DNA from 4 places in the Streptomyces sp. LS-MS-L19 genome. Region 1 is predicted to be linked to each of the others. Evidence: riboswitches for the same ligand, from Rfam matches in the RefSeq annotation. Region 1 holds a riboswitch; each other region holds the start of a gene.
What was found. A riboswitch is a leader RNA that binds a small molecule or an ion and turns the genes downstream of it on or off. The one in region 1 is predicted to bind cyclic di-AMP.

Region 1 (7,509 bases):
GGGTGAGCTGCTGAAGTCCCGGCTCGCCGCGCTCGTCGACAAGTACGAGCTGCTCGCCGACGTGCGCGGCCGGGGCCTGATGATCGGCATCGAGTTCGGGAAGCCCAGGTCGCTCAAGCTGCGCGGTCGCTGGACCATGCTCCAGGCCGCACGCAAGGGCCTGTTCGCGCAGATGGTCGTCGTCCCGCTGCTCCAGCGGCACCGGATTCTCACCCAGGTCTCCGGCGACCACCTGGAGGTCATCAAACTGATCCCGCCGCTCGTCGTCGGCGAGAAGGAAGTGGACCGGTTCGTCGACGCCTTCACCGACGTCATGGACGACGCGCACAGCGGCAGCGGGCTGATGTGGGACTTCGGCAGGACGCTGGTGAAGCAGGCGGTGGCGAACCGCTGACTTCGCCGTGGGGCGGCTGCGGCGGGTGGTGGCCAGCTGCTGACCCCGCCGGCGGCCGGCTGCGGCAGGGAGCGGCCCACCGGTGACCTCGCCGTCGGCCGGGTTTGCCTCTGAGGCAATAAAATTGCCGCAGAGGCAAATCTGGGGCTCAATGGAGTCATGAGCTCCCCGGAAGCCTTCACGGAGCTGCCCTCGGTGGCTCCCCAGCTTCGCGCACTGCGCCGCCGCGCCTCCCTGACCCTGGAGGCCGCGGCCGCCGCCGCGGGGCTGTCGCCCGCCCATCTGTCCCGCCTGGAGACCGGGCAGCGCCAGCCCTCGCTGCCGATGCTGCTCGCGCTCGCCCGCATCTACGGTACGACGGTCTCGGAGCTGCTCGGTGAGACGGTCGCCGAACGGGACTCCGTGGTGCGCGCCGCCGACATGGAACCGACCGCGGCGGGCGGCTGGACCTACTTCCAGGCGGGCGCGTCCGGCCGCGGCATGCAGGCCCTGCGGGTGCGGGTGCCGCACGGCTCCCAGGGCGACATCGTGCGGGTGCATCCGGGCGAGGAATGGCTCTACGTCCTGCACGGACGGCTGCGCCTGCGCCTCGGCGACACCACGCACCTGCTCGGTCCGGGCGACAGCGCCCACTTCGACTCGCTGACCCCACACCGCATCGCCGCCCAGGATCCCGACGGAGTCGAGCTCCTGTTCGTCCACACCCTGTTGCAGAGTCCCACGGCCACCCTGTGCCTGGGCCCCACCCCTGGAGAGATGCCATGAGTGACATGGAGGAGAAGTTCCCCCGCGCCCTGTGGGTGCGCCTGCTTATCTACCTGGCGGCCGGCCACGTCTTCGCGGCCTTCCTCTACCTGCTCTTCGAGGTGGGAGCCGGGCAGTAGGGGCCGTACGACTCAGTCGAGCAGGCGCTCCCGCAGCCGCTCGCGGATCTCGGGGGTGAGACCGAGGCCCTCCTCCAGGTAGGCGTCGACGCTGCCCCAGGTCTCCTCGATGGTCTCCAGGGCAGCCGTCAGATACTCGGCGCGCGCTTCGAACAGCGGGCTGAGCAGCTCCATGACCTCGGGGGAGTAGGCGTCGGCGGAGGTGCTGGTGCGGCGGACCTTGTAGCGGCGGTGCTTGGCGTTCGACTCCAGGTAGTCGGCGACGATCGCCTCGCGCTCCACGCCCAGCGCGAGCAGGGTCACCGCGATCGACAGGCCCGCGCGGTCCTTGCCGGCCGCGCAGTGCAGGAGGGCGGGGACGCTGTCCTCGGCGAGCGAGTGGAGCACCTGGGAGTGCTCGGCGGTGCGCTCCTTGATCATCGTGCGGTAGGAGTTGGTCATCCGCGCCGCGGCCTTGCCGTCGCCGAGCAGCTCACGCAGCTGCTCGATGTCGCCGTCCCGGACCATCTTCCAGAACCAGGTGCCCTCCGCCGGGTCGCTCAGCGGCAGGTTCACATTGGTGACCCCGGGCAGGTCGACGTCCGGGCCCTCCAGCTTCTGGTCCGCCGAATTGCGGAAGTCGAAGATCGTGTGCAGGCCGAGCGAGGACAGGAAGGCCGCGTCGTCCTCGGTGGCGTGCGCGAGGTGGCCGCTGCGGAACAGCACTCCGTACCGCACCCGCCGTCCGTCGGTCGTCGGCAGTCCGCCCACATCGCGGAAGTTGCGGACACCGGCGAGTTCGGGTTCGGTCGACGGAATCTGCTGCGTCACGGGGGCTCCTCCCAGCCGGGCACCGCCGACGCTGCTCGTCGACGGGCACCTCTCGACGATACGACACGGGTTCCTGCGGCGATGAGTTGTCCACAGGCCCCGACATCACGGGCAATCAGTTGTCCACAGGCGTTGCAGCAGGGGCCCACGGCCGCTGATGATGTTGGTGCCTGAGCGCACCTGTTGGCACCTGTTCGAACCTGTGAGGGGCACCATGCTGGAGATCGCCGAGAACGGCCGTACGTGGATTCTGTCCGGGCCGGCCAGCAGTTACGCCCTGCACCTCACCGCCGAGGACGAGCTGCTGCACCTGCACTGGGGCCCGCGCATCGCGCTGGCCGACGCCGAGGCGCTCGCCGTGCGCCCGCTGCCGGACTACTGGCCCTTCGAGTCCCCGCTCGACGGGCGCGAGGAGTACCCGGTCGAGGGCGGCCCCCGCTTCACCCGGCCCGCCCTGTCCGTGCGCACCGACGAGCGGCGCGGCACCGAGTGGACCTTCGAGGCCCACGACACCGAGGGCGACGAGCTGCGCCTGCGGTTCCGCGACGGCGGCCTGGTCATCACGCTGCACTACCGGATGCGCCACGACGTCCTGGAGCGCTGGGTGACCCTGGACAACCAGGGCCAGGGCCCGGTCGAGCTGCTCCGCGCCGACTCCGCGACCTGGACGCTGCCCGACCGCGAGGACGGCTGGCGGCTCTCCCAGCTGCACGGCCGCTGGGCCGCCGAGTCCCTGCTCACCCAGGCCCCGCTCACCTACGGCGAGAAGGTCATCGGCAGCCGCCGCGGCCACACCGGGCACCAGCACCTGCCCTGGGTCGCGCTCGACACCGACGCCACCGAGGAGCGAGGCGAGGTCTACGGCGTCGCCCTCGGCTGGTCGGGGTCCTGGCGGATCGCGGTCGCCCAACTCCCCGACGCGCGCGTGCAGATCACCGGCGGCGCCGGCTACGACGAGTCCGGCCTGCTGAGCCTGGCCGGGGGCGAGTCCTTCACGACCCCCGTCTTCGCCGGACTCTGGAGCGACGGCGGCTTCGGCGGCGCGAGCCGGGCCTGGCACGCCTGGCAGCGGGCGTACGTCATCCCGGACGCCGACCACGACCGCCCCGTGCTGTTCAACTCCTGGGAGGCCACCAACTTCGACATCTCCGAGGAGCAGCAGGGCACCCTCGCCCGGCGGGCCGCCGCGGTCGGTGTCGAGCTGTTCGTGGTCGACGACGGCTGGTTCGGCGCCCGCACCAGCGACCGCGCCGGGCTCGGCGACTGGGCCCCCAACCCGGACCGCTTCCCCGCCGGCCTCAAGCCGCTCGGCGACTACGTGCACGCGCTCGGCATGCAGTTCGGCATCTGGGTCGAGCCGGAGATGGTCAACCCGGACAGCGAGCTGTACCGCGCCCACCCGGACTGGGTGCAGTACCAAGCGGGACGAAAGCGGACGGAGTTCCGCAATCAGCTCGTACTGAACCTCGCGCGCGAGGACGTCCGGGAGTACCTGTGGGAGCAGCTCGACGCACTGCTGTCGAGCGCCCCGATCGACTACGTCAAGTGGGACTTCAACCGCTGCTTCACCGACGCGGGCTGGCCCGGCGACCCCTACCCGCAGCGCCTGTGGGTGGACCACGTGCACGGCTTCTACGCCCTGCTGGACCGGTTGCGCGCGGCCCACCCCGGTGTCGCCTTCGAGTCCTGCTCGGGCGGCGGCGGCCGGATCGACCTCGGGGTGCTGAGCCGCACCGACCAGGTGTGGACCTCGGACAACACCGACCCGCTCGACCGTCTCGCCATCCAGCACGGCTTCAGTCAGATCCACCCCGCGCGAGTGATGGCCGCCTGGGTCACCGACAGCCCCAACACCCAGCTCAACGACCGGGTGAGCTCGCTGCGGTTCCGGTTCGTGAGCTCCATGGCCGGGGTGCTCGGGGTCGGCGGCGACCTCACGGAGTGGACCGAGGAGGAGCTCGCCGAGGCCCGCCGCTGGGTGGACCTCTACAAGGAGATCCGGCCCCTGGTGCAGCACGGCGAGCTCCACCGGCTGCGGCCACCGCGGGGCGGGCTGAGCGCGGTGCAGTACGTCCGCGGGGACGAGACGGTCGTGCTCGCGTGGCTTCAGGCTCAGCACTACGGGGAACCCGTGCCCGCGGTGCGGCTGCGCGCCCTCGACCCGACGGCGTCGTACGAATGCCTCGAAACGGGCGAAGTTCACCGAGGGGCCGTATTGCTGCATCACGGACTTCGCACCGGTTTGCGCGGCGACCTGGATGCGGCAGTTCTCCGGCTGCGCCGCATCTAAGGCTTCTGTCCGAATTGCTGGATTCTTTCCAACTCCTTCCGGAGTATGGGGTCCTGTGAATTCGTGACGTGAGGAGCGTCATATCGGTGACGGTGCGTCGCCCGTCATGTTCACGTAATTCGTCTGGTTTTCAAGGGGCTTTGTGTCGGGGGCGGGCGTCTGATTCACACAGGGTGACCGGTAATTCCCATAAGGGATCAACAGGAACGCATTCGCGGGGAACTGCTCACTTGTCCCTTTGCGTCTTGCTCGTTTACGTTCGCCACCGATCCGGTCGGACGCCCAATCCTGCCGCCGAACGGATTCCGCACACACTCACCCGTGCACGGCAGGAGCGGGGGACCCACAGGCAGTACCGCCTGTTCCGGTCTCCGGAACAGGCTTGGGGTTTAGTCGCGTCCCGACGCGGCCGGGCATCTCCAGCTCGCACCCGACAGCTCACCTCGCAGGCGCCGGAGAGGAATTCGCCATGCCCGCGAAGGGTAAGCACCGCCGCCCGAAGTCCCAGCGCTTCACCCGCTCGATCGCCGTCGCCGGTACCGGGGGTGCCGCGCTCGCCCTCCCGCTCATGGGGGCCACCGGCGCTCACGCCGCCACCGCGCAGTCCGTCTCGGAAAAGGCCGTTCAGTCGCTTCCGGTCACGCAGAAGGCCGCCGCCAAGCCGGCCGAAAAGACCGCCAAGAAGGACACCGCGAAGGCCTCGACCGTGCGCACCTATTCGGTGCGTGTCGGCGACTATCTCTCGAAGATCGCCGACGAGCAGAATGTCGCCGGCGGCTGGAAGAAGCTCTACGCCGACAACCGCGAGGCCGTCGGTGACGACCCCTCGCTGATCCACCCCGGCCTGAAGCTGTCGATCGGCAAGAAGGCGACCACCGGCGCGACGAAGACCAAGTCCTCGGCCAAGTCGTCCTCCTCGAAGTCGTCTTCCCCGAAGGCGGAGAAGGCGGAGGCGAAGGCGTCGAAGTCGACGGCCGCGACCCAGAGCTCCGACACCAGCTCCAGCGGCTACACCCTCCCGGTCAGCGGTGCCACCATCGGCACCGGGTACCGCGTGGCGGGCGCCATGTGGTCCAGCGGTTACCACACCGGAGTCGACTTCGTCGTCCCGACCGGCACCTCGCTGAAGGCCGTCGCCGCGGGCACGGTCGTCTCCGCGGGCTGGGGCGGCGCCTACGGCAACCAGGTCGTCATCAAGCTGAACGACGGCTACTACGCGCAGTACGCCCACCTCTCGCAGCTCTCCGTCTCGGCCGGCCAGACCGTGACCGAGGGCCAGCAGATCGGCCTCTCCGGCGCCACCGGCAACGTGACAGGGCCGCACCTGCACTTCGAGATCCGCACCACGCCGGACTACGGCTCGGACGTGGACCCGGTCGCCTACCTCCGCTCGAAGGGCGTCGCCGTCGGCTGACCCCGCCCCTGTGCCACCGAAGGCCGGACCCCGATCCCCGGGTCCGGCCTTCGGTGTTTTTTCGTCGGCAGCCCACGCACTGGTGTTTGCGCCTTCATGATCACTTCATTGCGTTCTTGTGGCAGGGGTGCTCAGGGCGTCGACAGGGAGGGGAAGGTGGGGACACAGTGAACTCCGTTGTTGCGCAAGCGCTTTCTACGGCCTTCGGAGGTCACCGTGCCCGGCGTCGACCGACGCACCGTCTTCAAGGGCGCCGCAGCCGCGGCCGCCCTCACCCAGTTCTCCTGGGCGCAGTCCCGCTCCGCCGCCGCGGTGGCCGGTGACGACGACACCGAACTCCACTGGCTGGAGGGGCAGCCCGACGTCCACGCCGGTGCCACCTGGGGCGTGCCGTGGTCGCGCGGCACCCACCGCCCGGAGCAGCGGTTCCGGCTCGCCACCTCGGGCGGCGACGAGGTCCCGGTGCAGAGCTGGGCCACCGCCTACTGGCCCGACGGCTCGGTGAAGTGGACCGCGCATGCCATCGCCCCCGACGCACCGCGGGCCGACCGCTATCTGCTGAGCGCGGGCAGTCCGGCCGCGCCCGCCCACCGGGTCACCGTCGGCCGGGGCAGCGGCGGCCGGATCGAGGTGTCGACCGGCGTGATCACCGCCGTCTTCGGGACCAAGGGCTCCGACACCGTCGTACGCGGGATCCGGCGCGGCACGACCGAGATCGCCCGCGACGGACGGCTGGTGGCGCTGCGCCAGGACTCCGTGCGCGAGGGCGCGGACCTCGACAGCTTCGCGGGCCGGATCGAGAAGATCACGGTCGAACAGGACGGACCCGTCCGTGCCGTGATCCGGGTCGAAGGGCGGCACCGGCACGGTGGCAGGGCATGGCTGCCGTTCGTGCTGCGGTTCGCCTTCTTCGCCGGTGCGGAATCCTTCCGCCTGGTGCACACCTTCGTCTGGGACGGCGAGCAGCGGCCCGGCTCCGACGAGGGCGACTTCCTGCGCGGACTCGGCGTCCGCTTCACTCTGCCGCTGAGCGATCAGCCCTACGACCGCCATGTGCGGTTCGCCGACGCGGGCGGCGGCCTGTTCAGCGAGGCCGTCCAGGGAATCACCGGGCTGCGGCGCGACCCGGGCGCGGCGGTGCGGGCCGCACAGATCGCGGGCGAACGACTCCCCGACACCGCCACGTGGGACACCCGGGTGGCGAGCCGGCTCGCCTACATCCCGCGCTGGGGCGACTACACGCTCACCCAGCCGACCGCCGACGGCTACCAGATCCGCAAGCGCACCACGGCGGGCTACGGCTGGATCCCGGCCGCGGCCGGACAGCGCGCGGCCGGCTTCGGCTACGTCGGCGGCGCCGACGGCGGACTCTCCTTCGGCCTGCGGGACTTCTGGCAGCGCCACCCCGCCCAACTCGACGTGCGCGGCGCCGAGTCCACGGCCGCCGAAGTCACCCTCTGGCTCTACTCACCCGAGGCCCAACCCCTCGACCTGCGCTTCTACCACGACGGCCTCGGCCAGGACACCTACGAGGAACAGTCCGACGGCGGCCTGGAGATCACGTACGAGGACTACGAACCGGGCTTCGGCACCCCGTACGGCATCGCCCGCACCACCGAACTGACCTTCTGGGCCCTGGAGAAGACCCCGCCCGCCGAGGCCCTGGCCGCCCAGGCGAAGGCGGTGGCCGCTCCTCCGCTGCTCGCCGCCACTCCCC
Region 2 (7,509 bases), 6.9 Mb from region 1:
GAGCTCACGCGCGGGGGCCAGCCCGTCCCGCAGTCCCGCCTCGATCCGCTTGACCTCCGCGAGCCAGTCCTGCCCGAGCAGCAGCCCGATCGAGGCGCAGGCCACCGACGCGGCCAGCGGGTTGCCCATGAAGGTCGGACCATGCGCGAGCACCGGGACCTCGCCCCGCGAGATCCCGTCGGCCACCCGGGGCGTGCACAGGGTGGCCGCCATCGTCAGGTAGCCGCCGGTCAGTGCCTTGCCCACGCACATCACGTCCGGCGTCACCGCCGCGTGCTCCGCCGCGAACAGCGCGCCCGTGCGCCCGAACCCGGTCGCGATCTCGTCGAACACCAGCAGCACGTCGTGCGCGTCGCACGCCTCGCGGAGCACCCGCAGATACGCGGGGGAGTGGAACCGCATCCCGCCCGCGCCCTGCACCACCGGCTCCACGATCACCGCGGCCAGTTCGTCCGCGTGCCGCTCGATCGCCGCACGCAGCTGGTCGGCGTACGACTCCTCGTACGCGGCCGGGGGCGCGTCCACGAACACCTGGCGGGGCAGCACCCCGGACCACAGTTCGTGCATCCCGCCCTCGGGGTCGCACACCGACATGGGCTGCCAGGTGTCGCCGTGGTAGCCGCCCCGCCAGGTCAGCAGCCGCCGCTTGCCGGGACGGCCCAGCGAGCGCCAGTACTGGAGGCACATCTTCACCGCGACCTCGACCGACACCGACCCCGAGTCGGCGAGGAACACATGCTCCAGGCCCTCGGGAGACATGTCGACAAGGAGCTTTGACAACCGTACGGCGGGCTCGTGGGTGAGTCCGCCGAACATCACATGGCTCATCCGCCCGAGCTGCTCGCGCGCGGCCTCGTTCAGCACCGGGTGGTTGTAGCCGTGGATCGCCGACCACCAGGACGACATGCCGTCCACGAGGTCACCGGAGGAGGTGCGCAACCGCACCCCGCTCGCCGACTCCACGACGAGCGGGTCGACCCGGCCGGGCATCGGACCGTACGGATGCCACACGTGCCGCCGGTCGAGCGCCAGCAGCTCCGTCACCGGCAGGCCGGGCAGATCAGGCATTGGGCGCGAGATCCGTTCCGGCGCCTCGACGGCGTACGGCCACCAGGTCGGTACGGGGCTCGCTCACCGCCGGCGCCGAGGCTGCCGTACCGCAGACGCCGCCGCCCGCGTGCGACCCGCACCCGGCGCTCTCGGCCGCCTCCGAGCCGCAGCCACCGCCCTCGTGCGACCCGCAGCCGCCCCCGGTCGTCACCCGGTGCTCCGGCAGCGTCACCTCGCCCGCGCCCTCCACCTCGAACCCGGCGTCGGCGATCATCTCCAGGTCGGCCTTGCCGGCCTGGCCCTCCGTGGTGAGGTAGTCGCCGAGGAAGATCGAGTTGGCGAGGTGCAGGGCGAGGGGCTGCATGGTGCGCAGGTGGACCTCGCGGCCGCCGGCGATGCGGACCTCCACGTCCGGGCAGACGAACCGGACCATCGCCAGGATGCGCAGGCAGCGCTGCGGGGTGAGGTTCCACTCCTTGGCCAGCGGGGTGCCCTCGACCGGGATCAGGAAGTTGACCGGCACCGAGTCGGGGTCCAGCTCGCGCAGCGAGTAGACGACGTCGACGAGATCCTCGTCGGACTCGCCCATGCCGGCGATCAGACCCGAGCAGGCGGACAGGCCGGCCGCGTGGGCCTTGTTCACGGTGTCCACCCGGTCGGCGTAGGTGTGGGTGGTCGTGATGTCGCCGTAGGTCGACTCGGACGTGTTGAGGTTGTGGTTGTAGGCGTCCGCGCCCGCCTCGCGCAGCCGCTCGGCCTGGCCGTCGGAGAGCAGACCGAGGCAGGCGCACACCTCCACGCCCTCGTTCTGCTCCTTGATCGCCTTGATGGTGCCCGCCACCCGGTCCACGTCCCGGTCGGTCGGCCCGCGCCCGGAGGCCACCAGACAGACCCGCTTGGCGCCACCGGCGAGACCGGCCGCCGCGGCCTGGGAGGCCTGCTCGGGCTTGAGCCAGGTGTACTTGAGGATGCCGGTCGACGAGCCGAGCCGCTGGGAGCAGTACGAGCAGTCCTCGGGGCACAGCCCGGACTTCAGGTTGACGAGATAGTTGAGTTTCACCCGCCGCCCGAACCAGTGCCGGCGCACCTTCCCGGCCGCGGCCACCACATCGAGCAGCTCGTCGTCGGACGTGGCCAGTACGGCCAGCGCCTCCTCGCGGGTCGGCAGCTCGCGCCGAAGCCCCTTGTCCACCAGCGTGTTCAGCAGGTCCATGAGAGCCGATCCTGTCCTACGGACCCGCCTTCGGCCAAGGTAGGGACCGAACAACTCACCCGCTTTGACGTGTGGGTATTGCCACACCGTGGGTAGCGTTTGCTGCCGCTAGGGTCTGTCCGTTGTCTACAAAAGCACCGGAGGACCCATGGCGTTCGGCTGGATCGACGAGCAGGCGGCCGCGCGCCGGCGGGCCGGACTCGTACGGACCCTGCGGCCCCGGCCGGCCGACTCGCCGCTGCTCGATCTCGCGAGCAACGACTACCTGGGCCTGGCCCGCCACCCCGAGGTCGTGGCGGGAGCGGAGGCGGCCGTCCGGACCTGGGGCGGCGGCGCCACCGGGTCGCGGCTCGTCACCGGCACCACCGAGCTGCACACCGAACTCGAGCGCGAGCTCGCCGACTTCTGCGGCTTCGAGGCGGCGCTCGTCTTCTCCTCCGGTTACGCGGCCAACCTCGCCGCCGTCACCGCGCTCGCGCCGCACGGCTCGCTGATCGTCTCCGACGCGGGCAACCACGCCTCCCTCATCGACGGCTGCCGGCTGGCCCGCGGGACGACCCAGGTCGTCGCGCACGCCGACCCGCAGGCCGTCCGCAAGGCGCTCGGTACGCATGACGGGCCCGCGGTCGCCGTGTCCGACACCGTGTTCTCCGTCGACGGGGACGCGGCACCGCTGGCCGGTCTCGCCGCGGCCTGCCGGGAGTACGGCGCGGGCCTGGTCGTCGACGACGCGCACGGCCTGGGCGTGCTCGGCGCCGGCGGCCGCGGGGCCCCGCACGCGGCGGGGCTCGCGGGCGCCGACGACGTGGTCGTCACGGTCACGCTGTCCAAGTCGCTCGGCAGCCAGGGCGGTGCCGTGCTCGGCCCCGCACGGGTGATCGAGCACCTGGTCAACGCGGCACGGACGTTCATCTTCGACACCGGTCTGGCCCCCGCGGCGGCGGGAGCCGCCCTCGCGGCACTGCGCCTGCTCGGCCGTGAGCCCGAGCGGGCCGCACGCGCGCGTGAGGTGGCGACCGGACTGCACGCACGTCTGACCGCCGCGGGTCTGGAAGCGGTACGTCCGGACGCCGCGGTGGTCTCGGTGCGCGCGCCCTCCCCGGAGGAGGCCGTGCAGTGGGCGGCCGACTGCCGGGCCGCCGGGCTCTTCGTGGGCTGTTTCCGGCCCCCGTCCGTGCCCGACGGCATCTCACGGCTCAGGCTGACCGCCCGCGCGGACCTCTCCGAGGAGCAGATCGAACGCGCTGTACGGGTGATCGGCGAGACACGACCATGAGTCGGCGTGACACGGCCGTGCGCCTGGGTGGACCGACGGTCAGAACGCGGCTGTGAAGCCCGCCCAGCTCTCGGGGGAGAAGAGCAGCGCGGGTCCGTCCGGGTCCTTGGAGTCGCGTACGGCGAGCAGCCCGGCCCAGGGCCCGGCCGACGGCCTCGCCGTCTCGACGCAGTTGTTCGCTCCGGTGCTGTAACTGCTGCGCAGCCACCGCACTTCACACAGTTCGGTACTGGAAGGAACGTGCCGAGGCAGTGCAGACATGGTGCCTCCTTACGCGCCGTCACCTAATCCGGCGATGTAATCCAACGAGTCCTCGGGCGAAAGGGCGTGGCCCTGAAGGGTGTTGAAGGCCTCGGTGTAGGCCTCCAGGTCTTCTTTCCGTTCGAGGTAGAGGCTACTCGTCAAGTGGTCGAGAACAACCACGTCCAGATCAGAAGTGCTCGAAAATGAGAAGATTACGAAAGGGCCGGTGATACCCACATGCGCCCCGGCCGTGAACGGCAGTACCTGCAGGCGCACTTGTGGCAGCCGGGCCGCCTCGAGGAGTCTGCGCAGCTGCCGGGTCATCACCTCGGGGCCGCCGACCTCCCGGCGCAGCACCGCCTCGTCCAGGACGGCGCTCAACTCCAGTGGCCGCTCGGCGCGCAGGACGTCCTGACGGGCCAGCCGCACCTCGACCAGCGCGTCGAGCCGCTCGTCGTCGAGCCCGTCCACCGCGGCCCGGGTCACCGCGCGGGCGTACTCGGGCGTCTGGAGCAGCCCGGGCACCACCGAGGTCTCCAGGGTGCGCATCGCGCTCGCCTGGGACTCCAGACTGATGAAGTCCCGGTAGGTCGGCGGGAGTACGCCACGATAGGCGTGCCACCAGTGGTGCCGGCCGCCGCCGCCCTCGTCGGAACCCGCCAATACCAGCAACAGCTCCCGCAGATCCGCGTCCGTCACGCCGAAGGCGTCGAGGAGTAACCGCACATCGGCCGGTTTCACCCCGCTGGCACCCGTCTCGATCCGGCTCACCTTCGACTGGTGCCAGCCCACGAGCCGGGCCGCCTCACCGCTGGTGAGGCCCGCACTCGCGCGCAGCGCACGCAGTTCGGCGCCCAGCTTTCGACGGCGCACCGCGGGACCGTGCTGCATGCGCTACTCCTTACTCCCTACGAGCCGCCCAAATACGGTCTCGCGTCGCAGAGTTCACCGCTTCGAGCGACAGATATATGCATATCTTGGTGGATCGGCACCCGTCGCCGCCTCGGTAATGGCACTCTGGCGAAGAACCACCAGTCCGGGACCGTACTCGAACCATCCGCACCGTGTCGGACTCCGGTCCCGTGGGAAAGGGACGACGTCGCCATGGCAGATCACCTGGAAGCATCCGTCACTCTGCCGAGCGAACCCGCCTCGGTCTCCGCGGCCCGCACCTACGTCCTGAGCACACTCGCAGAGTGGGGGCTGCCCTCGTCCACGGACACCGCCGAGACCGTCCGGCTCATCGTCTCCGAACTCGCCACCAACGCCGTACAGCACACCTTCGGTCAGTCACCCACCTTCACGGTGGACATCGAGCTGGACCGTGACGAACAACTGCGCATCGGGGTGACCGACAGCCACCCCCGCTTCCCCAAGCGCCTTCCGGCCGCGGTCCAGCAGGACAACGGACGCGGGATGGTGATCATCCGCTGGCTCACCGCGGAGTGCGGCGGAAAACTGAGAGTCAGGCCCACACGGGAGGGCGGCAAGACCGTCTCCATCGAACTCCCGTGGACGGTCCCGGCCCAGCCGGTCCCGGCGGCGGGCCAGCAGGAGCCGTAGAACCCACGACGGGGACCGAGCGCGACGCCCGGGGCCCGGCAGGAGGCATCGGTAGGCGTCCGTGGCGGCCGCCGCCTCCCGGCCCGATGAACGACCGAGTTCGTACGACGAACTGGCGAACTCAGGGCGCATGGATGCGCAGCTGCTCGCCTTCACCCGGCGCTGGGCCTCGTGGCCGGACTACTGCTGCACACCGCGCTCGCGGTGGCCGGGGCGCGGAGGTGCTCACGGCCTTTCAGGGGCTGTTCCGGGCGCTGTGTGTTGTACCTGGGGGCGGCGCCACCCTGGCGGTGTTCTGGAGACGCGTCCGGGGGCCGTCGTCGGCGTCGGCGCAGTCGCGCGCCCGCTGCGGCGGGGGGTCGTCGCCAATGCGCTCAACCCCAAAGCCGCGCTGATCGTGGTCGTACTTCGTGGACCGGCGGCACCGGAGGCGCGCTCACGGCTCTCGGTGTGCTGCCGCCGGCCCAGCCTCCGGGAGACCCGAGGGGCCGGCGGCAGGTCAGGTTGCCGCCGGCCCCTCGGGGCGTCACTTGACCCGGCCGTACCAGACGCTCTTCGTCCAGATCTTCTGCAGTCGCACCACGTCCCCGGTCTTGGGGGCGTGCCAGATCTTTCCCTTCCCGGCGTAGATGCCGACGTGGTAGACGTTCGAGCCCGAGTGGAAGAACACCAGGTCACCGGCCTTGCGGCTACCGGCGCCGATGTGGCGGGTCTTGTTGTACTGCTGGGCCGCCGTCCGCGGGAGCTTCTTGCCCGCCTTCTTGAACGAGTACAGCGTGAGCCCTGAGCAGTCGAAGCGGCGTGGCCCCGTGGCGCCGTACTTGTACGGCGATCCCTTCTTGGACGCCGCGACCTGAAGCGCCTTCGTCGCCGGCGTCGCGGCGGCGGCGTCGGCTGCGACGCCCGGAACCACGACGGAGCCGCCCACAGCGGCCATGGCGAACGCCGAGACCGTACCGGCCCGGACCATCAGCGACGGGACACGATTGAGCGCAGTCATGCGCAACCCTTCGTCAGCCGCCTGTGAAGGATGACCTGTCGGATTCGGGCTGGCGAAGTTGCCCGGCCGCTGACGCGGCTTCACCCCAAGGGCTGCTCGGCCCGGTCATGGCGTGACCGTCCCGGCGACCCGTCGTGCTTGGGTCCTCCACTCCTGCCGATCCACTTCTGTCGACCGGTCATCCAGGCGGCGGCAGGACTCGGCGTCCGCCCGGATCGCCCCGCCGCTGCGGCGGGGTCTTGTCGTCAGACAGGGATCTTGGCGCACGGAAGTGCGAAAAACCCAACGGAACCGTGGATTTGTGTTGTTACTCACCACTCACCCGTTTGGGTGAACACCCCTTCGAACGCAGGGGTGTCGAGCGCCCGAGGAGCCTCCGACCAGCACAGAAACTCCTCATTCCGCTCTCGTGTCACACGCGTTGCGCGACCCTGACGGTCGCGAAAAAGGAGCCGCGCCTCCTCCAATAGGGGGTACGTCGTTCGGCCCGTTTCAGCTCAGCCGCGGACGCCTCGTCAACTGTCGTCGGCGGGCGGCACGGTGACCCGGGCCGTGCGCCGCTCCCCGTCCAGCACCCGCAGGGCCCGGGCCAGCGTCGCGGTGTGCAGCTCGCGCTCACCCCGGGCGTGCATCACGACCAGGGCGTCACGCAGCTCGGCCGCCCTGCTCACCAGCGCCTGCGCCGCGCGCAGTCCGCCGTAGGTGTCCTCGTGCCGCGCCGGGTTGATCCGGCCCAGCAGGTCGACGACGTCGAGATAACGGTCGATCAGCTCGCCCTCGGCACGCGTGAGCGCGGGCAGCGGTGGCAGGTCCGGGATCATCTACGGCTCACCTCGCGCCCGGCGTGGTGCGCGAGGACTTGCGGCTCGGGACGATCGCGTCCGCGAGGCCGTAGTCCAGGGCGCCCTGCGCGTCGAGGATCCTGTCCCGCTCGATGTCCGCGCTCACCTGCTCGGGGTCGCGCCCGGTGTGCCGCACGAGCAGCTCCTCCAGGCGGGCCCGGACCCGGATCAACTCGTCGGCCTGGATGGCCAGATCACTGGCCTGCCCCTGCACCGGCTCGGTCAGGGCGGGCTGGTGGATCACGACCCGCGCGCCCGGGAGCACGGAGCGCTTGCCCGGCGTGCCGGCCGCCAGCAGCACCGCCGCGGAGGAGCCGGCCTG
Region 3 (7,509 bases), 1.0 Mb from region 1:
CAGGATCTGACGCGGACCATTGTGGACCGCGGCACTGACAGTCCGGGCCAGGACCCGGCTCAGCCGCTCGGCCGACGACCATCACGCCGCCCGGCCGACCGCCGTCACGCCGCCTGACCCGACGACCGTCACGCCGCCCGGCCGACGATCACCGGGCCGCCGGCCCGGCGACCGCGCAGCGCCCTGCTCACGGTTGCCCGCAGGCTACGCGATCCGCTGTGGGCGTACGCGCCCCGGGAACTTCACCGAGGGTCCGCACGCTTGCATACAGTGGCAGGACCGGCAGGAAAACAGCTCCACGAACCGCGGTTTCCACGACCGCGACCGCGATCGAAGGGACGTACATGCCCATGGGTCACACGGCCACAGACCAGGCAGGCACCGGGGGCCTGACAGCGACCGAGCACCGCCTGGCCAACGGGCTGCGCGTGGTGCTCTCCGAGGACCACCTGACCCCGGTCGCGGCGGTGTGCCTCTGGTACGACGTCGGTTCGCGCCACGAGGTCAAGGGGCGTACCGGCCTTGCTCACCTCTTCGAGCACCTGATGTTCCAGGGTTCGAAGCAGGTGCACGGCAACGGGCACTTCGAGCTCGTCCAGGGCGCCGGCGGCTCGCTCAACGGCACCACCAGCTTCGAGCGCACCAACTACTTCGAGACCATGCCGACCCACCAGCTGGAACTCGCCCTCTGGCTGGAGGCCGACCGCATGGGCTCCCTGCTGGCCGCCCTCGACGACGAGTCGATGGAGAACCAGCGCGACGTCGTCAAGAACGAACGCAGGCAGCGCTACGACAACGTCCCCTACGGCACCGCGTTCGAGAAGCTGACCGCGCTCGCCTACCCGGAGGGCCACCCCTACCACCACACCCCGATCGGTTCCATGGCCGACCTGGACGCGGCCACCCTGGAGGACGCCCGCGCGTTCTTCCGCACCTACTACGCGCCCAACAACGCCGTCCTGTCGGTCGTCGGCGACATCGACCCGGAGCAGACGCTCGCCTGGGTCGAGAAGTACTTCGGCTCCATCCCCTCCCACGACGGCAAGCAGCCCCCGCGCGACGGCACCCTGCCCGACATCATCGGCGAGCAGCTGCGCGAGGTCGTCGAGGAGGAGGTCCCCGCGCGCGCGTTGATGGCCGCCTACCGGCTGCCGCACGACGGCACCCGCGAGGCGGACGCCGCCGACCTCGCCCTGACCGTCCTGGGCGGCGGCGAGTCCTCCCGCCTCTACAACCGGCTGGTACGGCGCGACCGTACGGCCGTCGCGGCCGGCTTCGGCCTGCTGCGGCTGGCCGGTGCGCCCTCCCTGGGCTGGCTGGACGTGAAGACCTCCGGTGACGTCGAGGTGCCGGTCATCGAGGCCGCCATCGACGAGGAGCTCGCCCGGTTCGCCGCGGAGGGCCCCACCGCCGAGGAGATGGAGCGCGCCCAGGCACAGTTGGAGCGCGAGTGGCTGGACCGGCTCGGCACCGTCGCGGGCCGCGCCGACGAACTGTGCCGCTACGCCGTCCTGTTCGGCGACCCGCAGCTCGCCCTGACCGCCGTGCAGCGCGTCCTGGACGTGAGCGCGGAGGAGGTGCAGGCGGTCGCCAAGGCCAAGCTGCGCCCCGACAACCGCGCGGTGCTCGTCTACGAGCCCACCGCCCCGGCCGAGATCGCCGACAGTGCCGAGGACGCCTCCGAGGACCCGGAGGCCGCGGCGACCGTAGAAGCCACCGACGAGAACGAGGAGGCGGCCAAGTGACCGAGCTCGCCGCGATGGAATTCCACCCGCAGCCGCAGGCGGGCGAGCCCAAGGTCTGGGCCTTCCCCGCCCCCGAGCGAGGGACGCTCGACAACGGCCTGACCCTCCTGCGCTGCCACCGCCCCGGCCAGCAGGTCGTCGCCGTCGAGGTGCTCCTGGACGCGCCCCTGGACGCCGAACCGGCCGGCCTGGACGGCGTTGCCACGATCATGGCGCGTGCCTTCTCCGAGGGCACCGACAAGCACTCCGCCGAGGAGTTCGCCGCCGAGCTGGAGCGCTGCGGCGCCACCCTCGACGCACACGCCGACCACCCGGGCGTCCGCCTCAGCCTCGAAGTGCCCGCCTCCCGGCTGGCCAAGGCGCTCGGTCTGCTGGCCGACGCCCTCAGGGCGCCCGCGTTCGCGGACAGCGAGGTCGAGCGGCTCGTCACCAACCGCCTGGACGAGATCCCGCACGAGCTGGCCAACCCCTCGCGCCGCGCCGCCAAGGAGCTCTCCCGGGAGCTCTTCCCGGCGGACTCGCGCATGTCGCGCCCGCGCCAGGGCACCGAGGAGACCGTCGAGAACATCGACTCCGCTGCCGTACGCGCCTTCTACGAGAAGCACGTGCGCCCCGCCACCGCGACCGCCGTGGTCGTCGGCGACCTCACCGGCATCGACCTGGACGCGCTGCTCGCCGACACTCTCGGCTCCTGGACCGGTTCCCAGGCCCAGCCGCGCCCGGTGCCGCCGGTGACCGCCGACGACACCGGACGGGTCGTCATCGTGGACCGCCCCGGCGCCGTGCAGACGCAGCTGCTGATCGGCCGTATCGGCGCCGACCGGCACGCACGCGTGTGGCCCGCGCAGGTGCTCGGCACGTACTGCCTCGGCGGCACCCTCACCTCCCGCCTGGACCGCGTCCTGCGCGAGGAGAAGGGCTACACCTACGGCGTACGGGCGTTCGGGCAGGTCCTCAGGTCCGCGCCGGACGGCTCGGGCGCCGCGATGCTCGCCATCAGCGGCTCGGTCGACACCCCCAACACCGGTCCCGCCCTGGACGACCTGTGGAAGGTGCTGCGCACGCTCGCCGAGGGCGGTCTCACCGACGCCGAGCGCGATGTCGCCGTACAGAACCTCGTGGGTGTGGCGCCGCTCAAGTACGAGACCGCGGCGGCCGTCGCGAGCACGCTGGCCGACCAGGTCGAGCAGCACCTGCCGGACGACTACCAGGCGACGCTGTACCAGCAGCTCGCCGCGACCGGCACCGTCGAGGCCACCGCGGCCGTCGTGAACGCCTTCCCGGTGGACCGGCTGGTGACGGTCCTGGTCGGCGACGCGGCCGCCATCAAGGAGCCCGTCGAGGCGCTCGGCATCGGCGAAGTCAAGGTCGTGACGGCCGAGTAGAGGAAGCGCGATCTAGGGGCCCTGGTGACGGAAGCGTCACCAGGGCCCTTTCGACACCCAGGTCTCTTAGATGTCCGAATTGGGGCGGAGGTTGCCTGTCTGCCCTGTGGGATGCGCTACAAAAACCGTGATCGGTTTGGGGATTGAAAGTTGCCCCGCTTAGCGTCCTCTGGGCTGTCCGTCAGGCACCGAGCCGCGTCCGCGGCACCGGACAGTCATCGCCGAGTCCCCGTACGGCGCGAGCCAGGGGAGCCGGGGACCCACCACACGTCCCTGGGGTGAATCGGGCGCCCGCGCACCGCGAGGGGGCCCGTAGGAGACCTTCCTGCTCCGAACCCGTCAGCTAACCCGGTAGGCGAGAAGGAAGGAAAGGACCAGCCACCACATGGCGTTCACCTGCGCCACCGGGAAGCACCGTCGTCCCAGCCGCATGAAGCGCACCACCGCCCGCGCCGCGGGCGTCGCCGCCCTCGCCACCACCGGCGTCATCGGCACCATCGCCGCCCCGGCGCTCGCCGCCGACAACTCCGTCAGCTCCGTCGAGCAGAGCGGCCTCATGCCCGTCGTCAGCACCGGCGAGTCGCTCGCCGCGCAGATCGACGCCCAGGCCGTGGCCCAGGAGCAGGCCGCCGCGCAGAAGAAGGCGGCCGCCGAGGCCAAGCGCAAGGCCGAGGCCAGGGCCAAGGAGATACGCGAGGCCAAGGAGCGCGCCGCCCGCGAGGCCGAGCGCAAGCGCCTCAACGCCTTCGTCGCCCCGATCTCCGGCTCCTACATCTCCACCGGCTACAAGAGCGGCGGCTCCCTGTGGTCGTCCGGCAGCCACACCGGTGTCGACTTCCACGCCGCCAGCGGCACCTCCGTGCACGCGGTCGGCCGCGGCACCGTCGTGGAGGCCGGCTGGGGAGGGTCGTACGGCAACAACATCGTGATCAGGATGGCCGACGGCACGTACACCCAGTACGGCCACCTGTCGTCCATAGGCGTCTCGGTCGGCCAGTCCGTCACCCCCGGCCAGCAGATCGGCCTGTCCGGCGCGACCGGCAACGTCACCGGGCCGCACCTGCACTTCGAGGCGCGCACCAGCCCCGAGTACGGCTCGGACATCGACCCCGTCGCCTACCTGCGCTCGCACGGCGTCAACGTCTGACGCCCCCGGCGCGACTCCCGCGCGATCCCCACGAGGCCCCGGCTCCCGCGAGCCGGGGTTTCGTCGTTTCCGCCGCCGTGTTGTCCAAAAAATATCCCCGGATTCCGGCCCGCCGTCGGAAATTCCCGCGGATTGCAATAGAGTCACTGAACACACGTCAATCGGCGACGTTTCACGGGGATTAAGACGGAGGTCGGACATGCGTATTCCGGCGCACTCGGTATGCACGGCGATCCGGGACGACATCGTCGCCGGTGTCCACGAGCGCGGCAGCCGGCTCACCGAGGAACTGCTCGCCCGTCGCTACGGCGTCTCCCGCGTCCCCGTCCGGGAGGCCCTGCGCACCCTGGAGGCCGAGGGCTTCGTCGTGACCCGGCGGCACGCGGGCGCGTGCGTCGCCGAACCCACCGAGCAGGAGGGCGCGGACCTCCTGGAGATGCGCATGCTCCTCGAGCCGCTCGGCGCCTCCCGGGCCGCCCAGCGGCGCACCGAGGCCCATCTGAAGGTGCTGCGCGGCCTGGTCCGGCTGGGCCAGGAGCGGGCCAGGCGGGGCAACAGCGAGGATCTGCGCTCCCTGGGGAGCTGGTTCCACGAGACGCTGGCCCAGGCCGCCGGCAGCCCCGCGATGACGTCGATACTGACCCAGTTGCGGCACAAGATCGCCTGGATGTACATCGTGGACGCGCCCGCCGACCCGGTGGAGTCCTGGGCGGAGCACGGCGCGATCGTGGACGCGGTGGCGCGCGGGGACGGCGAGCGCGCGCGGGCGATCACGGCCCTGCACACCGAGCGCTCGAGCGCGGCGCACCGGCCGCGGTTCACCTCGGGGGCGGATCGCGCCGACCGTGTGAGGACCTCGCAACATCCTGTAAACGTGACGGGTCTGCGGCATTAACACGGGCGCCGTATACAAAGAGGGGGCAATTCGTGGGGCAGTAATTCTGCTGCCCGTGAAAGGGAAATGCGAAGGGCCCGCCCGATAATTCGGACGAGCCCTTCGACTGTTTTTACCGCGCTGTGCCCCGGAGAACTCAGACGGTCTCGGGAAGCTCCTCGAGTCCCTCGGCGACCAGCTTCGCGAGCCGGTCGAGGGCCGCGTCCGCGCCCTCGGCGTCGGAGGCGAGGACGACCTCCTCGCCGCCCTGGGCGCCGAGGCCCAGAACGCCCAGCATGGAGGCCGCGTTGACGGGGGTGCCGTCGGCCTTGGCGATCGTGACCGGGATACCTGCGGCCGTGGCGGCCCGGACGAAGATGGAAGCGGGGCGGGCGTGGAGGCCCTCGGCCCAGCCGACGTTGACGCGGCGCTCAGCCATGTGATGCTGCCCTTCGGTGTTCAGGGTTGTCTAGACCAGTTTCCCACACGTGAAACGTCTCCGGACAGGACCGGAGTCCTCCCGGGGTGAGTCGTCGGACCGCGGCCTCGGCCCGACATCCGTCCTCGCGCTCTCGCGCGCGTTCTCCACAGACTGCCTCGCGCCGTTGTCGTACGCGAGCCGTACTCTGGGGCCCATGCAGAGCGCGTCGGACCGGCACGAGTACCCCGCCCACTGGGAGGCCGACGTAGTGCTGCGCGACGGCGGCACCGCGCGCATCAGGCCCATCACCGTCGACGACGCCGATCGCCTGGTCAGCTTCTATGAGCAGGTCTCGGACGAGTCGAAGTACTACCGCTTCTTCGCGCCCTACCCGCGCCTGTCCGCCAAGGACGTCCACCGCTTCACGCACCACGACTTTGTGGACCGGGTGGGACTCGCCGCCACGGTCGGCGGCGAGTTCATCGCCACCGTACGCTACGACCGCATCGGCGACGATGGCATGCCTGCCTCCGCCCCCGCCGACGAGGCCGAGGTCGCCTTCCTCGTCCAGGACGCCCACCAGGGCCGCGGCGTGGCCTCCGCCCTCCTCGAACACATCGGCGCCGTCGCCCGCGAGCGCGGCATCCGGCGCTTCGCCGCCGAGGTGCTGCCCGCCAACGTCAAGATGATCAAGGTGTTCACCGACGCCGGGTACACCCAGAAGCGCAGCTTCGAGGACGGCGTCGTACGCCTGGAGTTCGACCTGGAGCCCACCGACCGCTCGCTCGCCGTGCAGTACGCGCGCGAGCAGCGCGCCGAGTCCCGGTCGGTGCAGCGGCTGCTCGCCCCCGGCTCCGTCGCCGTCGTCGGCGTCGGCCGCACCCCCGGCGGTGTGGGCCGCAGCGTGCTCGCCAACATCCGGGACTACGGCTTCGAAGGCCCGCTGTACGCCGTGAACAAGGCGTTCCCGGAGGAGCAGAAGGAGGTCGACGGGGTTCCCGCGCACCGCTCGGTGCGCGACATCGACAGCCCCGTCGACCTCGCGGTCGTCGCCGTACCGGCCGAGCACGTCCCCGAGGCCGTCGCCGAGTGCGGGGCACACGGCGTGCAGGGGCTCGTCGTGCTGTCCGCCGGGTACGCCGAGAGCGGCCCCGAGGGACGCGAGCGCCAGCGTGAACTCGTCCGGCACGCACGCGCGTACGGCATGCGGATCATCGGCCCGAACGCCTTCGGGATCATCAACACCTCCCCGGACGTCCGGCTGAACGCGTCCCTGGCCCCCGAGACCCCCCGCCCCGGCCGGATCGGCCTGTTCGCCCAGTCCGGCGCCATCGGCATCGCCCTGCTCTCCCGGCTGCACCGCCGCGGCGGCGGGGTCACCGGCGTCACCGGCGTCTCCACCTTCGTCTCCTCCGGCAACCGCGCGGACGTCTCCGGCAACGACGTCCTGCAGTACTGGTACGACGACCCGGACACCGACGTCGTCCTCATGTACCTGGAGTCCATCGGCAACCCCCGCAAGTTCACCCGCCTCGCCCGGCGTACGGCGGCGGCGAAGCCCCTGGTCGTCGTGCAGGGGGCGGGATCGGCCCCGCAGGGCCACGCCGTGCGCGCCACCCGCCTGCCGCACGCCACGGTGTCCGCGCTGTTGAGGCAGGCCGGCGTGATCCGCGTGGACACCATCACCGAACTCGTCGACACCGGCCTGCTGCTGGCCCGTCAGCCGCTGCCCACCGGGCCCAGGGTGGCGATCCTCGGCAACTCCGAGTCGCTCGGCCTGCTCACCTACGACGCCTGCGTGGCCGAGGGCCTCAAGCCGACGCCCCCGCTGGACCTGACCACGGCGGCCGCGCCGGAGGACTTCCACGCGGCCCTCGCGCGCGCGTTGGCCGACGACGCCTGCGACGCGGTGATCGTGACGGCGATCCCCGCGGTCG
Region 4 (7,509 bases), 4.3 Mb from region 1:
TCCTGGTCCCCGGAGATGACCTCGGGCTCCACGCCGAGGATGTCGAGGACGCCCCGGACGAAGTCGTCCCGGTTCTCCGCGTCCCGGGAGGCGGAGGTGGCGACGAACCGCAGCCGCTCGGCGCCGTGCTCCTTGATGACCGCCGCGTACTCCCGGCACGCGGCGAAGGTCCGCTCCAGGGCCTCGGGCGCGAGCCGCCCGGTCCGGTCGACTCCCTGGCCCAGCCGCACGATCGTCATACGGCGGTCCAGATCGACGAGTTCACCGGTCTCCGGGTCGCAGTCGGCGACGAGGAGGCGAATGGAGTTCGTACCGCAGTCGATGGCGGCGACCCGGGTCACTTGGTGTCCTCCTGCTGCTCGGGGAGGGTCACGCAGGCGCCCTTGCGCCACCACTCCGGGAGCATCGCGATCGCCTCGTCGCCCAGCGGGTTGACGCCCGGGCCGGCGGCCAGCGAGTGGCCGACCAGGACGTGCAGGCACTTCACCCGGTCCGGCATACCGCCCGCGCTCGGGAAGCCCTCCAGCACCTCGATGGCGTCACGGCGGGCGAGATAGTCCTCGTGCGCGGCCCGGTACGCCTTCGCCAGCTCCGGGTCGGTCTGCAGCCGCTCCGTCATCTCCTTCATGACGCCGTTCGCCTCCAGCGTGCCGATCGCCGAGGCGGCGCGCGGGCACGTCAGGTAGTACGTCGTCGGGAAGGGCGTGCCGTCGGGGAGGCGAGGGGCCGTCTCCACCACGTCCGGCTGTCCGCAGGGGCAGCGGTGCGCGATCGCGCGCAGTCCGCGCGGCGGCCGCCCGAGCTGCTGCTTGAAGGCCTCGACGTCGGCGTCGGTCGGCTCGGTGCGCGGGGTGGTCGGCGGGGGCGTTTCCATGCCTGTCTTTCTCTAGGTCTCACGGTCTCATCGGTCGGAGGCGTCGGACTTGTCGACGCCGTCCCAGACGTTGGAGTACCAGGGGCGGTCGGCCACCCCGAGATCGGTGCGGGACTGCTTGGCCGCGTTCGGGTCGACGACGATGAAGCCCGTCTCCCCCGGCAGCACGTAGTGCAGCCGCTGCCGGATCTGCTGCTCCGCGTACGCGTCGTCCTGCCAGCGTGCCTTGAGGTCGCGCAGCTTCTCGACCCGCTCGGCGGCCTGTGCCTTCTCCCGCTGGAGATCGGAGATCTCGGCGCGCTGGGAGACGTACTGCCTTATCGGGTACGCCAGCGCCACCACCAGGGTGCACACCACGAGGGCGAGCAGCGCGGCCCGGCCGGTGAGCCGGGAGCGGCGGGCCTGGCGTTTGGTCTGGGAGCGGTAGACCCGGGCCGCGGTCTGCTCGCCGAGCAGCTTGATCCTGGTCACGGTGGAGAAACGGTCCCGGTCCTTCACGGCCATCGGCTCTCCGCCTCCCCTTCTACGTGCGTACGTCCCCGCACACGGTACGGGACCGGTACGGGGACGTACGTACGACTGGCTAAGGCTTAGCCCCTTAAGGGTCAGCCCTTGAAGCGCGGGAAGGCGCTGCGGCCGGCGTAGACCGCGGCGTCGTCGAGGATCTCCTCGATGCGCAGCAGCTGGTTGTACTTGGCGACGCGCTCGGAGCGGGCCGGGGCGCCGGTCTTGATCTGGCCGCAGTTGGTGGCGACGGCCAGGTCGGCGATGGTGACGTCCTCGGTCTCGCCGGAGCGGTGGGACATCATGCACTTGAAGCCGCTGCGCTGGGCGAGCTCCACGGCGTCCAGGGTCTCGGTGAGCGAGCCGATCTGGTTCACCTTGACGAGGAGCGCGTTGGCGGCGCCGTCCTCGATGCCGCGGGCCAGGCGCTCCGGGTTGGTGACGAACAGGTCGTCGCCGACGATCTGGACCTTGTCGCCCAGCTTGTCGGTGAGGACCTTCCAGCCGGCCCAGTCGTCCTCGAACAGCGGGTCCTCGATGGAGACGAGCGGGTAGGCCGCCACGAGCTCCTCGTAGTACTCCGTCATCTCGGCGGCGGAGCGCTCCTTGCCCTCGAACTGGTACTTGCCGTCCTTGTAGAACTCGGAGGCGGCGACGTCGAGCGCGAGGGCGACCTGCTCGCCGGGGATGTAACCGGCTTCCTTGATCGCCTCGAGGATGAGGTCGAGGGCGGCGCGGTTGGACTCGAGGTTCGGGGCGAAGCCGCCCTCGTCGCCGAGGCCGGTGGACAGACCCTTGCTCTTCAGGACCTTCTTGAGGGTGTGGTAGACCTCGGTGCCCCAGCGCAGCGCCTCGGAGAAGGACTCCGCGCCGATCGGGGCGATCATGAACTCCTGGATGTCCACGTTGGAGTCGGCGTGCGAGCCGCCGTTCAGGATGTTCATCATCGGAACGGGCAGCAGGTGCGCGTTCGGGCCGCCCAGGTAGCGGAAGAGCGGCAGGTCGCTGGCCTCGGAGGCGGCGTGGGCGACGGCGAGGGAGACGCCGAGGATGGCGTTGGCGCCGAGCGAGCCCTTGTTGTCGGTGGCGTCCAGGTCGAACATCGCCTGGTCGATCAGGCGCTGCTCGGTGGCGTCGTAGCCGACGAGCTCCGGGCCGATCTGCTCGATGACGGCGAGGACGGCCTTCTCGACACCCTTGCCCTGGTAGCGGTTCGGGTCACCGTCGCGGAGCTCGATGGCCTCGAAGGCACCGGTGGAGGCGCCGGAGGGGACGGCGGCACGACCGGTGCTGCCGTCGTCGAGGCCGACCTCGACCTCGACGGTGGGGTTGCCTCGCGAGTCGAGGATTTCCCTGGCTACGACGACGTCGATGGACGGCACGAGCATCTCCTTCTTGGATCTGACGCTGGTTGTGCGGGGCCGCGTGGGCCTTGCGCCTAGAGCCTAACCGGCTCCGGGGTATCGGCCACTGTGTGGACCGACCTGTGGACGAAACCGAGAGTAAATTGTTTCTGAACTGAACAAAGACCGCCGTGCAAGCGCGCGCAAAAAACCCCGCCCCGGTGCGTACGGGGGAACACGCACCGGAGCGGGGAGCCCGTGGGGACGGGGGGGTGGCCCTCACGAGGCCTTCAGTATGAGGACCACGGCTGTGAGGGCGCTGTGGTTCAGCTGGGTCCTTACTTCAGGTGCAGCTGCTGGCCGGGGTAGATGAAGTCGGCATCGGTGATGATGTCCTTGTTCAGCTTGAACAGCTTCTGCCAGCCGCCCTTGACCTTGTGCTTCTCGGCGATCGAGCTGAGGGTGTCACCCTTGACGACCTTGTACTCGCCGTCGCCCTTCTTGACCTTCTTGCCGGTCGGGGTGGTGACGGTCTTCTTGGCCGCCGGGCGGTCGGTGGAGCGGGAGGCGCTCTGCTCGTCGGTGGAACGGCTGCTGGAGCCCGAGTTCGAGGAGCCGGCGGACGAGCTGGTGCCGCCGTTGTAGGCGGCGCTGGACAGGCCCGTGCCGCAGACCGGCCAGGCACCCTTGCCCTGGGAGGCGAGGACCTTCTCGGCGACGGCTATCTGCTGCGCCTTGCTGGCCTGGTTGGCCTGCGCGGCGTACTGCGTGCCGCCGTACGCGGCCCAGGTGGAGGCGGAGAACTGGAGACCGCCGTAGTAGCCGTTGCCGGTGTTGATGGACCAGTTGCCGCCGGACTCGCACTGGGCGACGGCGTCCCACTCGGAGGCGGTGGCGGCGGAGGCGTTGCCGGCCGCCATCAGCGGGGCGGCGATGGCGACACCGGTGACGCCGGCGAGCGCGGCGGCGCGGGTGGCCTTGGACGGACGACGGTGCTTGCCCTTGCCGGAAAACAGCATGGTGGATCCCCTCACCGACGCCTGCGAGGTGAGCTGTCGGGTTCGGGCCGGTTGAGTTGCCCGGTCGCGCACCCTGCGGTGCGCGGCTTCACCCCAAGCCGGTCCAGCGTGAACTGCTGGGCCCGGCGCTTACCTTGGGTCCCCCGCTCCTGCCTACGGCGCTTGACGCGACGACTGTTCCCGTACGGCCGCTGGCAGGATTCGGCGTTGCGACAGACGGGGCTCGGGTTGCCGAGCGGTGACGACGGTAGACACGCGCTCGGCGGAATTTCAAAGACGATCAGGGCTTCTGAGACTCATCCCACACTTTCACCAAAGTGGACATTCGGTGCGAAGCGTGACGTGAACTGCCGCTGTTTTTCAGGCCTTTTCGGCCCTATTCAGCCCCTGTGTCGAGCGTCTGACCGGCGGAGATGTTGCTCGGGTCGGCGCCGATGCGGTCCTTGTTCTCGGCGTAGAGGGCGCGCCATCCACCGTCGAGACCAAGGGAGTCGGCGATGGAGGCGAGGGAGTCGCCTTCCTGGACGGTGTAGGTGCGAGCGGCGTGACGGCCACCGGAGGGAGCCGCGGAGGGCGTCGCGCTCTTCGTCGTGACCTCCTCGACACTGTCGCCGCGGTGCTTGCCGGAGCCGAGGGCACCGACGTCGACGAGGGCCGAAGAACCGCCCTCCTGCCACGACTTGTCCGCTTCATCCTCTTCTGCGCTCACCACGGGCGAACCGTCGGAAGGCTGCGCGCTCTCCTTGACCGAGGCTTCTGGCCCCTTGGGGGCGGATTTGCCCGACTTGGATGCGCTTTCGTCACCGTTGGACGGAGTGGCCGACGGCGAGGGCGTCGCGGCCGAACCGTCCAGCGCGTCGAGCAGGCCGGGAGAGTCCTCGGTCTCCGACGAGTCGGCGGAACCGGACGAGTTGGACGAGCCGGATGATTCCGACGATCCGGACGCCGACGGCGAGGGCGTTCCGCTCCCCACGCCGGTGTCGACGCCGGCCGAGCTCGAGTCCTTGCTGAGTCCGGAGAGCAGACCGCAGGTCGGCCAGGCGGCGATGCCCTGGTCCGCGAGGAGCTTCTCGGCCACGGCTATCTGCTGGTTGCGACTCGCCAGGTCGGCGGTCTTGGCGTACTCGAGACCGCCGTACTTCTCCCAGTTCTCCTGGGACATCTGGAGGCCGCCGTAGTAGCCGTTGCCGTCGTTGGCGCTCCAGGAGCCACCGCTCTCGCACTCCGCCACCCGGTCCCAGGTGGTGCCGGTCGCGGCACTCGCCCCGCTCGCCGCGAGCAGGGGGATCGCGATGGCGGATCCTGTCACGCCGGCCGCCACGAGCAGGGCCGGAGCCTGACGGGGGCGACGGTGACGACCGTTCCCGGAGAGCATGGAGGGACCTTTCCCGAGACAGCAGAGCCCGCGCGGCAAGTGGTTCAGGCCACCGCGCTGGTCCGTGAACGTATAGGGGTTCGATCACTTGTCACAAGTTAATGCCGCGTAGATCACGTGAAGATCACAGAGTTGAGAGCGCGTCATGTTTAACCGGCCCTCCTACGGGGTTCAGTGGACTCGTCGGTCGATTACCGGACGGGTGTGAACTCCACGGGCAAAGTACGCAGTCCACGCATGATGAGCCCGCCACGCCAGCGCAAATCGGCTGAATCCACCGCGAGTTGCAGATCGGGGAGACGGGTCAGAAGCGTGGCGAGCGCGGTCTGGCCCTCCAGCCGGGCGAGCGGGGCGCCGAGGCAGTAGTGGATGCTGTGTCCGTAACCGAGGTGCTGATTGTCACGGCGGGACAGATCGAGCACATCGGGGTCGGCGAACCGCTCCGGATCCCGGTCCGCCGCGGCGAGCACCACGAGCACGGGGTCGCCGGCCGCGATGTCCTGACCGCCGATGCGCAGGGGCCCGGTGGCGAACCGCCAGGTGGCGAGCTCGACCGGCCCGTCGTAGCGCAGCAGTTCCTCCACCCCCGTCTCCAGGAGGTCGCTTCGGCCGTCGGCGAGGGACCGCTGGAGCCGCTCGCGCTGCTCGGGGTGGGTGAGCAGGGCGTAGGTGCCGTTGCCGATGAGGTTGACGGTGGTCTCGAAGCCGGCGAACAGCAGGATGAAGGCCATCGCCGCGGCCTCGTTCTCGGTGAGGTGCTCGCCGTGGTCGGAGGCCCGGATGAGCCCCGAGATGAGGTCCTCACCGGGGGTGGGCTCGGCGGGCAGCGCTTCCCGCTTGCGGTGGATGAGCTCGGCGAGATACCCGCGCATCTTCTTCACGGACCGCGCGACCCCGCCCCGCGGCCCTCCCCCGTGACGGATCATCATGCCCGCCCAGTCCCGGAAGTCGTCCTGGTCCTCACGGGGGACGCCGAGGAGGTCGCAGATCGCGTAGATGGGGAGCGGGAAGGCGAAGTCGTGGATGAGGTCGGCGGAGCCGGTCGCCGCGAACCGGTCGATGAGATGGTCCGTCAACTCCTGCACCCGGGGCGCGAACTCGGCGACCCTCCTCGGCGTGAACGCCTTGCTGACGAGCCGTCGGAGCCTGGTGTGGTCCGGCGGGTCGATGTTCAGCAGATGCGTCATCAGCTCCGCCTTGCGCTCGCCGGGGATACCGGTCTTCCCCTTGGCGTGCTCCGGCTCGTCATGATGCGCCGGGTTCTTGCTGAGCCGCTGATCGGCGAGCGCCTGCTTGGCGTCGCCGTACCGGGTGACCAGCCAGGCCTCCACACCGCTGGGCAACCGGGTCCGGTGCACGGGGGCGTGCTCCCGGAGCCAGGCGTAGGCGGGGTAGGGGTCGGTGGCGAACTCCCAGGTGAAGAGGTCAGGGGTGGGAGTGGGGGTGGGGGTGGCGGTGGGCTGGTCGGTCACTCCTTGACCGTAGCCGGGTTTTCGGGGGGTCTGCTCCGGTCTCCTTCTCCTACGGCTCCATGACCGTGCCGTCGCTTCCAACCGCCCGCCCGGCATCCCCGGGGGCGTCGCTCAGGTCTGCTTCCCCGTCTCCGACTTCGTGTCCGTCTCCGTCCGGCGGATCGCGTCCCGGTAGGCGCGGGCGGCTGCTCGCAGGGCTGCCTCCGGGTCTGTTCCGTCGGCCTCCGCGCGGGCGGCCAGGGCGAGGAGTTCGTAGCCGATGCCCTCGCCCGCGGGCAGGGGGACCTCCAGTCCCGCCGTCCGCACGCGTGACGCCAGCTTCGCCGCGAGGGCCAGGCCGGGCTGGCCGAGGGGGACGCCTTCGGTCACCGAGGTGCGCTGCTTCTCTATCGCCTTGGTGCGCAGCCAGTGCGCCTTGACCTCCTCGGGGGTGGTGGCCGTCTCGTCGCCGAAGACATGCGGGTGGCGGTGGATGAGCTTGGCGACGATCCCGCCGGCCACGTCGTCGATGGAGAAGGGGGTGTCCGGGTCGTCCTCCGCGATACGGGAGTGGAAGATCACCTGGAGCAGGACGTCACCGAGTTCCTCGCGCAGTTCGTCGCGGTCGCCCTCCTCGATCGCCTCGACGAGTTCGTACGCCTCCTCGATCCCGTACTTCGCCAGGCCCTTGTGGGTCTGCTGGGAGGACCACGGGCACTCCGCGCGGATCCGGTCCATGACCTGCACGAGGTCGAGGAGCCGGGCGCCGGGCAGGTCGTACGAGGCGGGGAGCAGCTCCAGCTCGGGCATCTGCACACGTCCGGAACCGGCCAGCCGGGCCAGGCCGTCCGTGAGGGCCGGCTCGCCCTCTCCGGTGGCCACGACGACCACCGTGTTCCCGCCCGCGCACACGCCCACCAGCTCCTCGGCCGTCGGCGCCGCC

Region 2: another riboswitch for cyclic di-AMP. It lies ahead of AC2XR2_RS06335 (C40 family peptidase); the one in region 1 lies ahead of AC2XR2_RS37520 (M23 family metallopeptidase).
Region 3: another riboswitch for cyclic di-AMP. It lies ahead of AC2XR2_RS33000 (M23 family metallopeptidase); the one in region 1 lies ahead of AC2XR2_RS37520 (M23 family metallopeptidase).
Region 4: another riboswitch for cyclic di-AMP. It lies ahead of AC2XR2_RS18460 (transglycosylase family protein); the one in region 1 lies ahead of AC2XR2_RS37520 (M23 family metallopeptidase).

Annotation. Positions count from the first base shown of each region.
Region 1 is NZ_JBYCLL010000001.1:8,410,277-8,417,785, forward strand. Features, by position in the region: gene AC2XR2_RS37495 (aspartate aminotransferase family protein) at 1-394, shown strand, start outside; gene AC2XR2_RS37500 (helix-turn-helix domain-containing protein) at 554-1,159, shown strand; gene AC2XR2_RS37505 (DUF6126 family protein) at 1,156-1,278, shown strand; gene AC2XR2_RS37510 (tyrosine-protein phosphatase) at 1,291-2,088, opposite strand; gene AC2XR2_RS37515 (alpha-galactosidase) at 2,303-4,378, shown strand; cyclic di-AMP (ydaO/yuaA leader) riboswitch at 4,681-4,845, shown strand; gene AC2XR2_RS37520 (M23 family metallopeptidase) at 4,848-5,792, shown strand; gene AC2XR2_RS37525 (exo-rhamnogalacturonan lyase family protein) at 6,009-7,509, shown strand, end outside.
Region 2 is NZ_JBYCLL010000001.1:1,467,988-1,475,496, reverse strand. Features, by position in the region: gene AC2XR2_RS06365 (adenosylmethionine--8-amino-7-oxononanoate transaminase) at 1-1,068, opposite strand, end outside; gene bioB (biotin synthase BioB) at 1,061-2,263, opposite strand; gene AC2XR2_RS06355 (8-amino-7-oxononanoate synthase) at 2,412-3,539, shown strand; gene AC2XR2_RS06350 (DUF397 domain-containing protein) at 3,579-3,800, opposite strand; gene AC2XR2_RS06345 (helix-turn-helix domain-containing protein) at 3,810-4,673, opposite strand; gene AC2XR2_RS06340 (ATP-binding protein) at 4,887-5,345, shown strand; gene AC2XR2_RS06335 (C40 family peptidase) at 5,872-6,345, opposite strand; cyclic di-AMP (ydaO/yuaA leader) riboswitch at 6,349-6,528, opposite strand; gene AC2XR2_RS06330 (hypothetical protein) at 6,861-7,166, opposite strand; gene AC2XR2_RS06325 (ATP-dependent Clp protease proteolytic subunit) at 7,174-7,509, opposite strand, start outside.
Region 3 is NZ_JBYCLL010000001.1:7,385,860-7,393,368, forward strand. Features, by position in the region: gene AC2XR2_RS32990 (M16 family metallopeptidase) at 345-1,745, shown strand; gene AC2XR2_RS32995 (M16 family metallopeptidase) at 1,742-3,130, shown strand; cyclic di-AMP (ydaO/yuaA leader) riboswitch at 3,340-3,502, shown strand; gene AC2XR2_RS33000 (M23 family metallopeptidase) at 3,516-4,277, shown strand; gene AC2XR2_RS33005 (GntR family transcriptional regulator) at 4,477-5,172, shown strand; gene AC2XR2_RS33010 (HPr family phosphocarrier protein) at 5,309-5,590, opposite strand; gene AC2XR2_RS33015 (bifunctional acetate--CoA ligase family protein/GNAT family N-acetyltransferase) at 5,787-7,509, shown strand, end outside.
Region 4 is NZ_JBYCLL010000001.1:4,145,959-4,153,467, forward strand. Features, by position in the region: gene AC2XR2_RS18440 (Ppx/GppA phosphatase family protein) at 1-341, opposite strand, end outside; gene AC2XR2_RS18445 (DUF501 domain-containing protein) at 338-874, opposite strand; gene AC2XR2_RS18450 (FtsB family cell division protein) at 902-1,378, opposite strand; gene eno (phosphopyruvate hydratase) at 1,480-2,766, opposite strand; gene AC2XR2_RS18460 (transglycosylase family protein) at 3,060-3,740, opposite strand; cyclic di-AMP (ydaO/yuaA leader) riboswitch at 3,744-3,911, opposite strand; gene AC2XR2_RS18465 (transglycosylase family protein) at 4,117-5,115, opposite strand; gene AC2XR2_RS18470 (cytochrome P450 family protein) at 5,307-6,587, opposite strand; gene AC2XR2_RS18475 (nucleoside triphosphate pyrophosphohydrolase) at 6,699-7,509, opposite strand, start outside.